3 linked regions of the Cupriavidus necator N-1 genome follow. The protein of the gene in region 3 binds, or shares a complex with, the protein of the main gene of each other region. Links are inferred from orthologs where the notes say so. Each region holds a gene or a part of one and is shown on either strand. Other genes may lie near its edges. The genes, in order: secG, secA and secY.

Region 1 (2,888 bases), 2.5 Mb from region 3 along the record:
AAGGCCGAGATCCCGCTGGGCGATATCCTGCGCCGGCGCATCACCGTGACCGGCTCCACGCTGCGTCCGCGCCCGGCATCGTTCAAGGGCAAGATCGCCGCGGCACTGCATGAGCAGGTGTGGCCGCTGCTGGCTGCCGGCAACATCAAGCCGGTGATCCACCAGGTGTTCCCGGCCGCGCAGGCGGCCGATGCGCATCGCCTGATGGAGTCGAGCGAGCATATCGGCAAGATCGTGCTGACCTGGTAAGTCACATCGACCGTTGCATGTGGCCAATGCTGCCGCCCCCCGCCATCGGGCGGCGGTAGCGCCGTGCCCCCGCCACAAGCTACAATACCGGGTTTGATTTGGGAGGGGCACTTCGTGAGACAAAAGCTCGTCATCGGCAATTGGAAGATGCACGGCAGCCTGGCTGCAAACGCGGCGCTGCTGGAGGGTATCAAGGCTGGCGCGGCCAAGGCGACGCTGGCGGTCTGCGCGCCGTTCCCCTATCTTGCACAATGCCAGGCGTTGCTGAATGGCTCGCAGGTGGCCTGGGGCGCACAAGATGTGTCGGCGGAGGCGCGTGGCGCCTTCACCGGTGAAGTCGCGGCATCGATGGTCGGTGAATTTGGTTGCACTTATGTGCTGGTCGGCCACTCGGAGCGCCGCACCTATCATGGCGAAACCGACCAGACCGTCGCGGCCAAGGCGCTGCGCGCGCTGGAATTCGGCATCGTCCCGGTGGTCTGCGTGGGTGAAACGCTGGCCCAGCGCGAGGCGGGCGAAACCGAGGCGGTGGTCGGCAGGCAACTGCAGGCCGTGCTGGACGCGCTGACGGTGGAGCAGCTGAGCCGCGTGGTGCTGGCCTATGAGCCGGTCTGGGCGATCGGCACCGGCAAGACCGCCACCAGCGAACAGGCGCAGGCGGTGCACGCGTTCCTGCGCGGCCAGGTTGTTGCGCGCGATGCGGGCGTGGCCGAGCGCATGGCCATCCTGTACGGCGGCAGCGTCAAGCCGGACAATGCGGCCGAACTGTTTTCCATGACCGATATCGACGGGGGCCTGATTGGCGGCGCCTCGCTGAAGTCGGAAGATTTTCTCGCGATCGGCAACGCCTGAATGCCGGCCGTTCCGATCGACCGATCAGGCAAGTAACCAGCCAGTAAGGCTTATTTAAATCAAATGGCAATCTTCAAGACTTTGTTGGTGGTGCTGCAGGTGTTGTCGGCGCTGGGCGTGATTGGCCTGGTGCTGATCCAGCATGGCAAGGGCGCCGATGTCGGCGCGGCATTCGGTTCGGGCGCCTCAGGCAGCCTGTTCGGTGCCACTGGCTCGGCAAACTTCCTGTCGCGCACCACCGCCGTGCTGGCCACGCTGTTCTTCGTCTGCACGTTGGCACTGACGCTGCTGGGCAACTACAAGCCGGCTGCGTCGCTGGGCGTGATGGGCGCGGCGCCGGCTTCGGCGCCCGCAGTGGCAGGTGCTTCGGCTCCCGCTGCAGCCGCGGCCGCTGACGCGTCGGCGCCGGCAGCCCCCGCTGTTCCGAAATAATCCGTAAGCCTTGCGGCGGATTCCTGAGTTTTTTTGCAGTTGTGCGTTGAACAAAGCAAGAAATCTAGGTTAGAATGCAAGGCTTGAAACGATTCCCCAGCGATGGGTTCCGAGCGAAGACGAAAGCCTCTGCAACGGACCTGAAGGGCCTGAAAACCCGGCGCCAGGCAATATTGTTTCTCCCCCAGCCGACGTGGTGAAATTGGTAGACACGCTATCTTGAGGGGGTAGTGGCGAAAGCTGTGCGAGTTCGAGTCTCGCCGTCGGCACCAAACAACTTGATCGGAGTCCCTGGCCGGGCAATGCACCCGAGCGTGGGGCTCCGGCAGTCCGCAAGGCGGCGCGCCATGAGGCTTATGGCTTAGCGCCTGGGGTGGGCAACAGGACGCCGCTTCAGCTGGTGCTGTTGACAACATTCCAGATAAGGCTGGCCGTACCTTGAATCTCGAAGCCTACTTCCCCGTTCTCATCTTCATCATCTTCGGTGTCGTGCTTGGCGTGGCACTGATGTCGATCGGTCGGATCCTCGGTCCGAACAAGCCCGATCCCGCGAAGCTGTCGCCGTACGAGTGCGGCTTCGAAGCGTTTGAGGACGCGCGCATGAAGTTCGATGTGCGCTACTACCTCATCGCCATCCTGTTTATCCTGTTCGATCTCGAAACCGCCTTCCTGTTTCCGTGGGGTGTCGCCCTGCGGGATATCGGCTGGCCGGGGTTCATCGCCATGGGCGTGTTTCTGCTGGAATTCATCGTGGGCTTCGTCTACATCTGGAAAAAGGGCGCGCTCGATTGGGAGTGATGTGAAATGGCAATCGAAGGCGTTCTCAATGAAGGCTTCGTCACGACTACCGCTGACAAGCTGATCAACTGGACCCGCACCGGGTCGCTGTGGCCGATGACTTTCGGCTTGGCCTGCTGTGCCGTGGAAATGATGCATGCCGGCGCCGCGCGCTACGACATGGACCGCTTCGGTGTGATTTTCCGCCCGTCGCCGCGCCAGTCGGACGTGATGATTGTGGCCGGCACGCTGTGCAACAAGATGGCCCCCGCGCTGCGCAAGGTCTACGACCAGATGGCGGAACCGCGCTGGGTGATCTCGATGGGCTCGTGCGCCAATGGCGGCGGCTACTACCACTACTCGTATTCGGTGGTGCGTGGCTGCGATCGCATCGTGCCGGTGGATATCTACGTGCCGGGCTGCCCGCCGACGGCCGAAGCGCTGATCTACGGCGTGATCCAGCTGCAGAACAAGATCAAGCGTACCAACACCATCGCGCGCAAGGGCTGAAATGGCGAAGCTCGACATCCTCAAGGCCGCGCTCGAGAAAGCTCTCGGCAAGCGCGTGCAGAATCTGA
Region 2 (3,516 bases), 220 kb from region 3 along the record:
GACGCCGGCCACGGTGCTGCCTTCGGCCACGCGCACCACCAGCACGTCCTTGCGGTTGGCCTTGCGGATGCCCGCCTCGGCCCAGCCCAGCTCCACGCCGGCGACGGATTTCAGGTTCTCTGCCTGGGGCAGCGGAAGATTGACGGGCATGTGGACTCCTCTTTCCTGCTTGCGTTATCTGCTTGCGGCTTCTGCTCGCAACTTGCTTGTCATCAGACGAACATGCCCGCTAAGGGCGGGCATGTCGTTTCCATTCGCGTCACGCCGTGCGACGGGCGCGACCTCATACCGGTGCGCGACTCAGCTGAGCCTGCCGTGGCACTGCTTGAACTTCTTGCCCGAGCCGCACGGGCACGGGTCGTTGCGGCCGACCTTGGGCATGCCCGCCAGCGCCAGCTCGGCGGCGGCCATGGCCGCACCGGTGCGCGGCGACGGCGCTTCCTCGACCGGCTCTCGCCCTTCGGCGAACTCGTCGTGCTTGTACTGGACGTTCTCCAGGTGCGACAGGCCTTCCTCGATCTCTTCCGAAGCCTGCTCCAGTTCTTCCGGCGACTGGATCTGCACGTTGAAGGTCACGCGCGTGACTTCGCTCTTGATCAGGTCCAGCAAACGCGCGAACAGCTCGAACGACTCGCGCTTGTATTCCTGCTTGGGATCCTTCTGCGCATAGCCGCGCAGGTGGATGCCCTGGCGCAGGTGGTCCAGCGCGGCCAGGTGCTCGCGCCAGTGCGTGTCGATGCTCTGCAGCATGACCGAGCGCTCGAAGCCGGCGAACGACTCGCGGCCGACCATCGCGACCTTGCTGCCGTAGCGCTCCGCGGCCGCCTTCATGATCAGGTTGAGCAGCTCTTCGTCCTCGATGCTCTGCGCGCCCTCGATGGTCTGCGCCAGCGGCACTTCCAGGCCCCAGTCCTCGCGCAGGCGCGTTTCCAGGCCGGCGATGTTCCACTGCTCTTCCATGGTGTCGGCCGGCACGTGGTCGCGGAACAGCTCAACCAGCACGCTCTCGCGCAGGTTGGTCACCATGTCGCCGACATCCTGGGCTTCCAGCACGTCGTTGCGCAGCTTGTAGATTTCCTTGCGCTGGTCGTTGGCAACGTCGTCGTACTGCAGCAGCTGCTTGCGGATGTCGAAGTTGCGGCCTTCGACTTTGCGCTGCGCCGACTCGATCGAGCGCGTGACGATGCCGGCCTCGATCGGCTCGCCCTCGGGCATCTTCAGGCGTTCCATGATGGCGCGCACGCGGTCGCCGGCGAAGATGCGCAGCAGCTGGTCGTCCAGCGACAGGTAGAAGCGCGACGAACCCGGGTCGCCCTGGCGGCCGGCACGGCCGCGCAACTGGTTGTCGATACGGCGCGATTCATGGCGCTCGGTGCCGACGATATGCAGGCCGCCGGCGGTCTTGACCTGCTCGTGCAGCGAATGCCACTCATCCTCGAGCTGCTTGATGCGCGCGGCCTTCTCGGCGTCGGACAGGTTCGGATCCGCCTCGATAAAACCGGATTGCTTCTCCACATTGCCGCCCAGCACGATGTCGGTACCGCGACCGGCCATGTTGGTGGCAATGGTGATCATCTTGGGGCGGCCGGCCTGGGCCACGATCTCGGCTTCGCGTGCGTGCTGCTTGGCGTTGAGCACCTGGTGCGGCAGTTGTTCGCGATCGAGCAGGCCCGACAGGTATTCCGAGGTCTCGATCGAGGTGGTGCCCACCAGCACCGGCTGGCCACGCTCGTAGCAGTCGCGGATATCGCGCACCACGGCGTCGTAGCGCTCCTTGCCGGTCTTGTAGATCTGGTCCTGCTGGTCCTTGCGCTGGGCCGGGCGGTTGGTCGGGATCACCACCACTTCCAGGCCGTAGATCTCCTGGAACTCATACGCTTCGGTGTCAGCCGTGCCGGTCATGCCGGCCAGCTTGCTGTACATGCGGAAGTAGTTCTGGAAGGTGATCGTCGCCAGCGTCTGGTTCTCTTGCTGGACGGTGACACCTTCCTTGGCCTCCACGGCCTGGTGCAGGCCGTCGGACCAGCGGCGGCCGGTCATCAGGCGGCCGGTGAACTCGTCGACGATCACGACTTCGTCGTTCTGCACCACGTAGTGCTGGTCGCGATGGAACAGGCTGTGCGCGCGCAGGGCCGCGTACAGGTGGTGCATCAGCGTGATGTTCTGCGGCGCGTATAGCGATTCGCCCTCGCCGATCAGGCCCTGCTGCGACAGGATCTCTTCGGCCTTCTCGTGGCCGGCTTCGGTCAGGTAGACCTGGTGGCCCTTCTCGTCGACGTAGTAGTCGCCCGGCTTCTCCACGCCGGTGCCATCGGCCTTCTCTTCACCGATCTGGCGCTCGAGCAGCTTGGGGATGCCGTTCATGCGCTGGTACAGGTCGGTCTGGTTCTCAGCCTGGCCGGAGATGATCAGCGGGGTGCGGGCCTCGTCGATCAGGATCGAGTCCACTTCATCGACGATGGCGTAGTTGAGCGGGCGCTGCACGCGCTGCGACGGGTCGTAGACCATGTTGTCGCGCAGGTAGTCGAAGCCGAACTCGTTGTTGGTGCCGTAGGTGATGTCCGAGTTGTACGCCGCCTGCTTGGCGTCGTGCGGCATCTGCGACAGGTTCACGCCCACCGACAGGCCCAGGAAGTTGTACAGCCGGCCCATCCACTCGGCATCGCGCTGCGCCAGGTAGTCGTTGACGGTCACCACGTGCACGCCCTTGCCGGTGATGGCATTCAGGTACACGGCCAGTGTCGCGGTCAGCGTCTTGCCTTCGCCGGTGCGCATTTCGGCGATCTTGTTGTCGTTCAGCACCATGCCGCCGATCAGCTGCACGTCGAAGTGGCGCATCTTCATGACACGCTTGCTGGCCTCGCGGCAGACGGCGAAGGCCTCGGGCAGCAGCGCCTCGAGCGATTCGCCGCCGGCGTGGCGCTGCCGGAAGGTCTCCGTCATGCCGCGCAGCTCGTCGTCCGAGAGCTGCTCGAACTTCGGCTCCAGCGCATTGATCTGCGCCACCGTGCGGCGATATTGTTTGATCAGCCGCTCATTGCGGCTGCCGAAGACTTTCTTGAGAAGGCCGGTGATCATCGATTGCTTTCACCTGCGCGGAACCGGGTGCACCCCAGGGATGCGGGCTGCTCCGGCGGCCGGGCGAGGAATGGATAGATTGGCGCAAAACGCCGAGTTTATCATGTGCCGGGGTCACGGCCGGAACGCGCCTGGCCCCGTCCCGCAAGGGCAGGCAAGCCCGCCGAATGTTGACCATGCGTGTCGTGCGCATGATTGCCCGCGCGCCCCGTCAGCCACAGTTTGGGGCGGCCGCCGCAGCTTCAATCCGCGGTCGGGCAAGGCGGCCCCCGCGCCCCTTGCTAGAATGCATGCATGCGCCGCTTCACCCACCACGCCCTGCAGACCCCCGCCGCCAAGCCGCTCAACGACTGGCTGGCCAAGGCCGGCCCGGTTTCGACGCTGATGCAGACCGCGCGCCAGCTGTCGGTGCTGGAGGCCGAGGTGCTGGCGCTGCTG
Region 3 (3,111 bases):
CAACCCGTACAACATGGTTCGCGCCACGCTGGACGGCCTTCAGAAGATGAGCACGCCGGGCGAAATCGCCGCCAAGCGTGGCAAGTCGGTCGAAGACATCCTGGGTTAAGGTGAACGCAATGTCGCAGAAAACCGTAAAAGTGCAACTCGTGCGCAGCCTGATCGGCACGCGCGAGGATCATCGCGCCACTGTTCGTGGCCTGGGCCTGCGCCGCATCAACTCGGTGTCGGAGCTGCAGGACACGCCCGCTGTGCGCGGCATGATCAACAAGGTCTCGTACCTGGTCAAGGTTCTGGCCTGATACCGGGAACTCGGAGAGCAAGATGCAACTGAACAACCTGAAACCGGCCGCCGGTTCGAAGCACGCCAAGCGTCGCGTCGGCCGCGGTATCGGCTCCGGCCTGGGCAAGACTGCCGGTCGCGGCCACAAGGGTCAGAAGTCGCGTTCGGGCGGCTTCCACAAGGTGGGCTTCGAAGGCGGTCAAATGCCGCTGTATCGTCGTCTGCCCAAGCGCGGCTTCACCTCGCTGACCAAGGCGTTCAACGCCGAAGTCACGCTGCGTGACATCGAGCGCCTGGAAGCGGCCGAAGTCGATCTGCTGGTCCTGAAGCAAGCTGGCCTGGTGGGCGAGCTGGTCAAGAGCGCCAAGGTCATCAAGGCTGGCGAACTGACCCGCAAGGTGACGATCAAGGGTCTGGGCGCCACCGCTGGCGCCAAGGCCGCGATCGAAGCCGCCGGCGGCCAGATCGCAGCCTGACAGGCATTTATCGCAGCATAGGCAGTCATAGTCGGAGCATCGTTTGGCCACGGCGAAACCCAATGCAAGCGCGCAAGCCAGGAACACGGCGAAGTACGGCGACCTCAAGCGCCGGCTGATGTTCCTGGTGCTGGCCCTGATCGTGTACCGCATCGGCGCTCATATTCCGGTGCCCGGTATCGATCCGGAGCAGCTTGCGAAGCTTTTCCAGAGTCAGTCGGGTGGCATCCTCGGGATGTTCAACCTGTTCTCGGGCGGGGCGCTGTCGCGCTTTACCGTCTTCGCGCTCGGCATCATGCCGTACATCTCGGCGTCGATCATCATGCAGTTGCTGACGATCGTGCTGCCGCAGCTGGAAGCGCTGAAGAAGGAAGGGCAGGCAGGGCAACGCAAGATCACGCAGTACACGCGCTACGGCACCGTGGTCCTGGCCACGTTCCAGGCGCTGTCGATTGCGGTGGCGCTGGAATCGCAGCCTGGGCTGGTGCTGGATCCGGGCCTGATGTTCAGGGCCACGGCAGTGATCACGCTGGTGACCGGTACGATGTTCCTGATGTGGCTGGGTGAGCAGATCACCGAGCGTGGTCTGGGCAACGGCATCTCGATCATCATCTTTGGCGGTATCGCGGCGGGCCTGCCCAACGCGATCGGCGGACTGTTCGAACTGGTCCGTACGGGTTCCATGAGCATCATCGCGGCGATCTTCATCGTGGCGATCGTGATCGGTGTGACCTTCGCCGTGGTGTTTGTCGAGCGGGGCCAGCGCAAGATCCTGGTGAACTATGCCAAGCGTCAGGTCGGCAACAAGGTGTACGGCGGCCAGTCGTCGCACCTGCCGCTGAAGCTGAACATGGCAGGGGTGATTCCGCCGATCTTCGCATCGTCGATCATCCTGTTCCCGGCGACGATTGCAGGCTGGTTCACGTCCCAGTCGACGGGTGCGGTTGGCCGGTTCGTCAAGGACCTGGCTGCCACGCTGTCGCCGGGCCAGCCGGTCTACATCCTGCTGTACGCTGCTGCGATTGTATTTTTCTGCTTCTTCTATACGGCCCTGGTGTACAACAGCCGTGAAGTGGCAGACAACCTGAAGAAAAGCGGTGCCTTCATTCCGGGCATTCGTCCGGGCGAGCAGACGACGCGCTATATCGACAAGATTCTGGTGCGCCTGACGCTGGCTGGTGCGGTCTATATCACACTGGTCTGCCTGTTGCCGGAATTCCTGGTGCTGCGGTGGAACGTTCCGTTCTACTTTGGCGGAACCTCGCTGCTGATCATCGTGGTCGTCACGATGGACTTCATGGCTCAGGTTCAGTCTTACGTGATGTCGCAGCAATATGAGTCGCTGCTGAAGAAGGCGAATTTCAAGGGCAATCTGACCTTGCGCTGACTTCGGATCGGTACAGGCTAGGTATGGCAAAAGACGACGTCATCCAGATGCAGGGGGAGGTCCTGGAAAACCTGCCCAATGCGACGTTCCGGGTCAAGCTGGAGAATGGCCACGTAGTACTGGGCCATATCTCCGGCAAGATGCGAATGAACTACATCCGGATTCTTCCGGGTGACAAGGTGACGGTCGAGCTGACCCCATATGATCTGTCGCGCGCACGAATCGTCTTCCGGACGAAGTGAGCGAACAGGAATTGAAGGAAGAGGAAAATTATGAAAGTGCTGGCTTCTGTTAAGCGCATTTGCCGCAACTGCAAAATCATCAAGCGCAACGGTGTCGTGCGCGTGATCTGCTCGTCGGATCCCCGCCACAAGCAACGCCAAGGCTAATCGGAAAGAGGATTGACGAATGGCACGTATCGCAGGGGTTAACATCCCGAACCACAAGCACACCGAAATCGGCCTGACGGCCATTTATGGTGTCGGCCGCTCGCGCGCTCGCAAGATTTGCGAGGCCACCGGTGTACCGTTTGACAAGAAGGTCAAGGATCTGACCGACGCCGACCTGGAAAAGCTTCGTGACGAAGTGGGCAAGGTCACGGTCGAGGGTGACCTGCGTCGTGAAACCACGATGAACATCAAGCGTCTGATGGACCTTGGTTGCTATCGTGGCATGCGTCACCGCAAGGGCCTGCCCATGCGCGGCCAGCGTACCCGGACCAATGCCCGCACCCGCAAGGGTCCGCGCAAGGCCGGCGTGGCTCTGAAGAAGTAAAGCCGAAGGCAGAGGAAGAAACTAATGGCAAAAGGTCCGAATAACGCCGCTCGCGCGCGTAAAAAGGTCAAGAAGAACGTTGCCGACGGCATTGCGCACGTCCACGCCTCGTTCAACAACACCATCATCACGATCACCGATCGCCAGGGCAACGCCCTGTCGTGGGCGACCGCCGGTGGCCAGGGCTTCAA

What was found.
Region 1: secY (region 3) and secG share a complex: the UniProt entries of both Escherichia coli proteins name them as parts of the sec protein translocase complex. The link is inferred for Cupriavidus necator N-1 from one-to-one orthologs.
Region 2: the proteins of secY (region 3) and secA are in contact, whole or in part, in a crystal structure (PDB 3DIN), measured with the Thermotoga maritima proteins. The link is inferred for Cupriavidus necator N-1 from one-to-one orthologs. Residues at the interface, in WP_004081795.1 of Thermotoga maritima: Glu108, Gly109, Glu110, Glu111, Ala236, Glu237, Arg238, Arg239, Ile240, Thr241, Ile242, Gln243, Tyr244, Ala245, Arg246, Arg247, Val248, Thr249, Gly250, Arg251, Arg252, Val253, Tyr254, Gly256, Ala257, Ser258, Thr259, Tyr260, Leu261, Pro262; in WP_004082002.1 of Thermotoga maritima: Glu261, Ala262, Arg263, Lys300, Ala301, Arg302, Thr303, Ile304, Ile305, Leu323, Tyr324, Asp325, Pro326, Val329, Ser330, Tyr333, Ile336, Lys340, Phe345, Val349, Glu363, Phe364, Tyr374, Ser375, Gly376, Gly377, Glu393, Ile395, Thr482, Ser483.

Annotation. Positions count from the first base shown.
Region 1 is NC_015726.1:1,015,686-1,018,573, forward strand. Bases 111-2,848 are described here. They hold secG (preprotein translocase subunit SecG), read left to right. Parts: upstream 111-1,164; coding sequence 1,165-1,533; downstream 1,534-2,848. Other genes in these bases: CNE_RS04805 (NAD(P)H-quinone oxidoreductase), read left to right, coding at 111-249; tpiA (triose-phosphate isomerase), read left to right, coding at 364-1,101; CNE_RS04825 (NADH-quinone oxidoreductase subunit A), read left to right, coding at 1,972-2,331; CNE_RS04830 (NuoB/complex I 20 kDa subunit family protein), read left to right, coding at 2,338-2,820; CNE_RS04835 (NADH-quinone oxidoreductase subunit C), read left to right, coding at 2,822-2,848. Also shown: more of CNE_RS04805, read left to right, coding at 1-110; more of CNE_RS04835, read left to right, coding at 2,849-2,888. UniProt on the Escherichia coli protein: Subunit of the protein translocation channel SecYEG. Overexpression of some hybrid proteins has been thought to jam the protein secretion apparatus resulting in cell death; while this may be true it also results in FtsH-mediated degradation of SecY.
Region 2 is NC_015726.1:3,335,204-3,338,719, forward strand. The notes cover bases 101-3,466. They hold secA (preprotein translocase subunit SecA), read right to left. Parts: upstream 3,079-3,466; coding sequence 301-3,078; downstream 101-300. Other genes in these bases: argJ (bifunctional glutamate N-acetyltransferase/amino-acid acetyltransferase ArgJ), read right to left, coding at 101-150; CNE_RS15645 (hypothetical protein), read left to right, coding at 3,373-3,466. Outside these bases: more of argJ, read right to left, coding at 1-100; more of CNE_RS15645, read left to right, coding at 3,467-3,516. UniProt on the Escherichia coli protein: Required for protein export, interacts with the SecYEG preprotein conducting channel.
Region 3 is NC_015726.1:3,554,232-3,557,342, reverse strand. The notes cover bases 14-2,974. They hold secY (preprotein translocase subunit SecY), read left to right. Parts: upstream 14-802; coding sequence 803-2,146; downstream 2,147-2,974. Other genes in these bases: rpsK (30S ribosomal protein S11), read left to right, coding at 2,945-2,974; rpsM (30S ribosomal protein S13), read left to right, coding at 2,555-2,920; rpmJ (50S ribosomal protein L36), read left to right, coding at 2,419-2,535; infA (translation initiation factor IF-1), read left to right, coding at 2,170-2,388; rplO (50S ribosomal protein L15), read left to right, coding at 325-759. Also shown: more of rpsE, read left to right, coding at 1-13; more of rpsK, read left to right, coding at 2,975-3,111. UniProt on the Escherichia coli protein: The central subunit of the protein translocation channel SecYEG. Consists of two halves formed by TMs 1-5 and 6-10.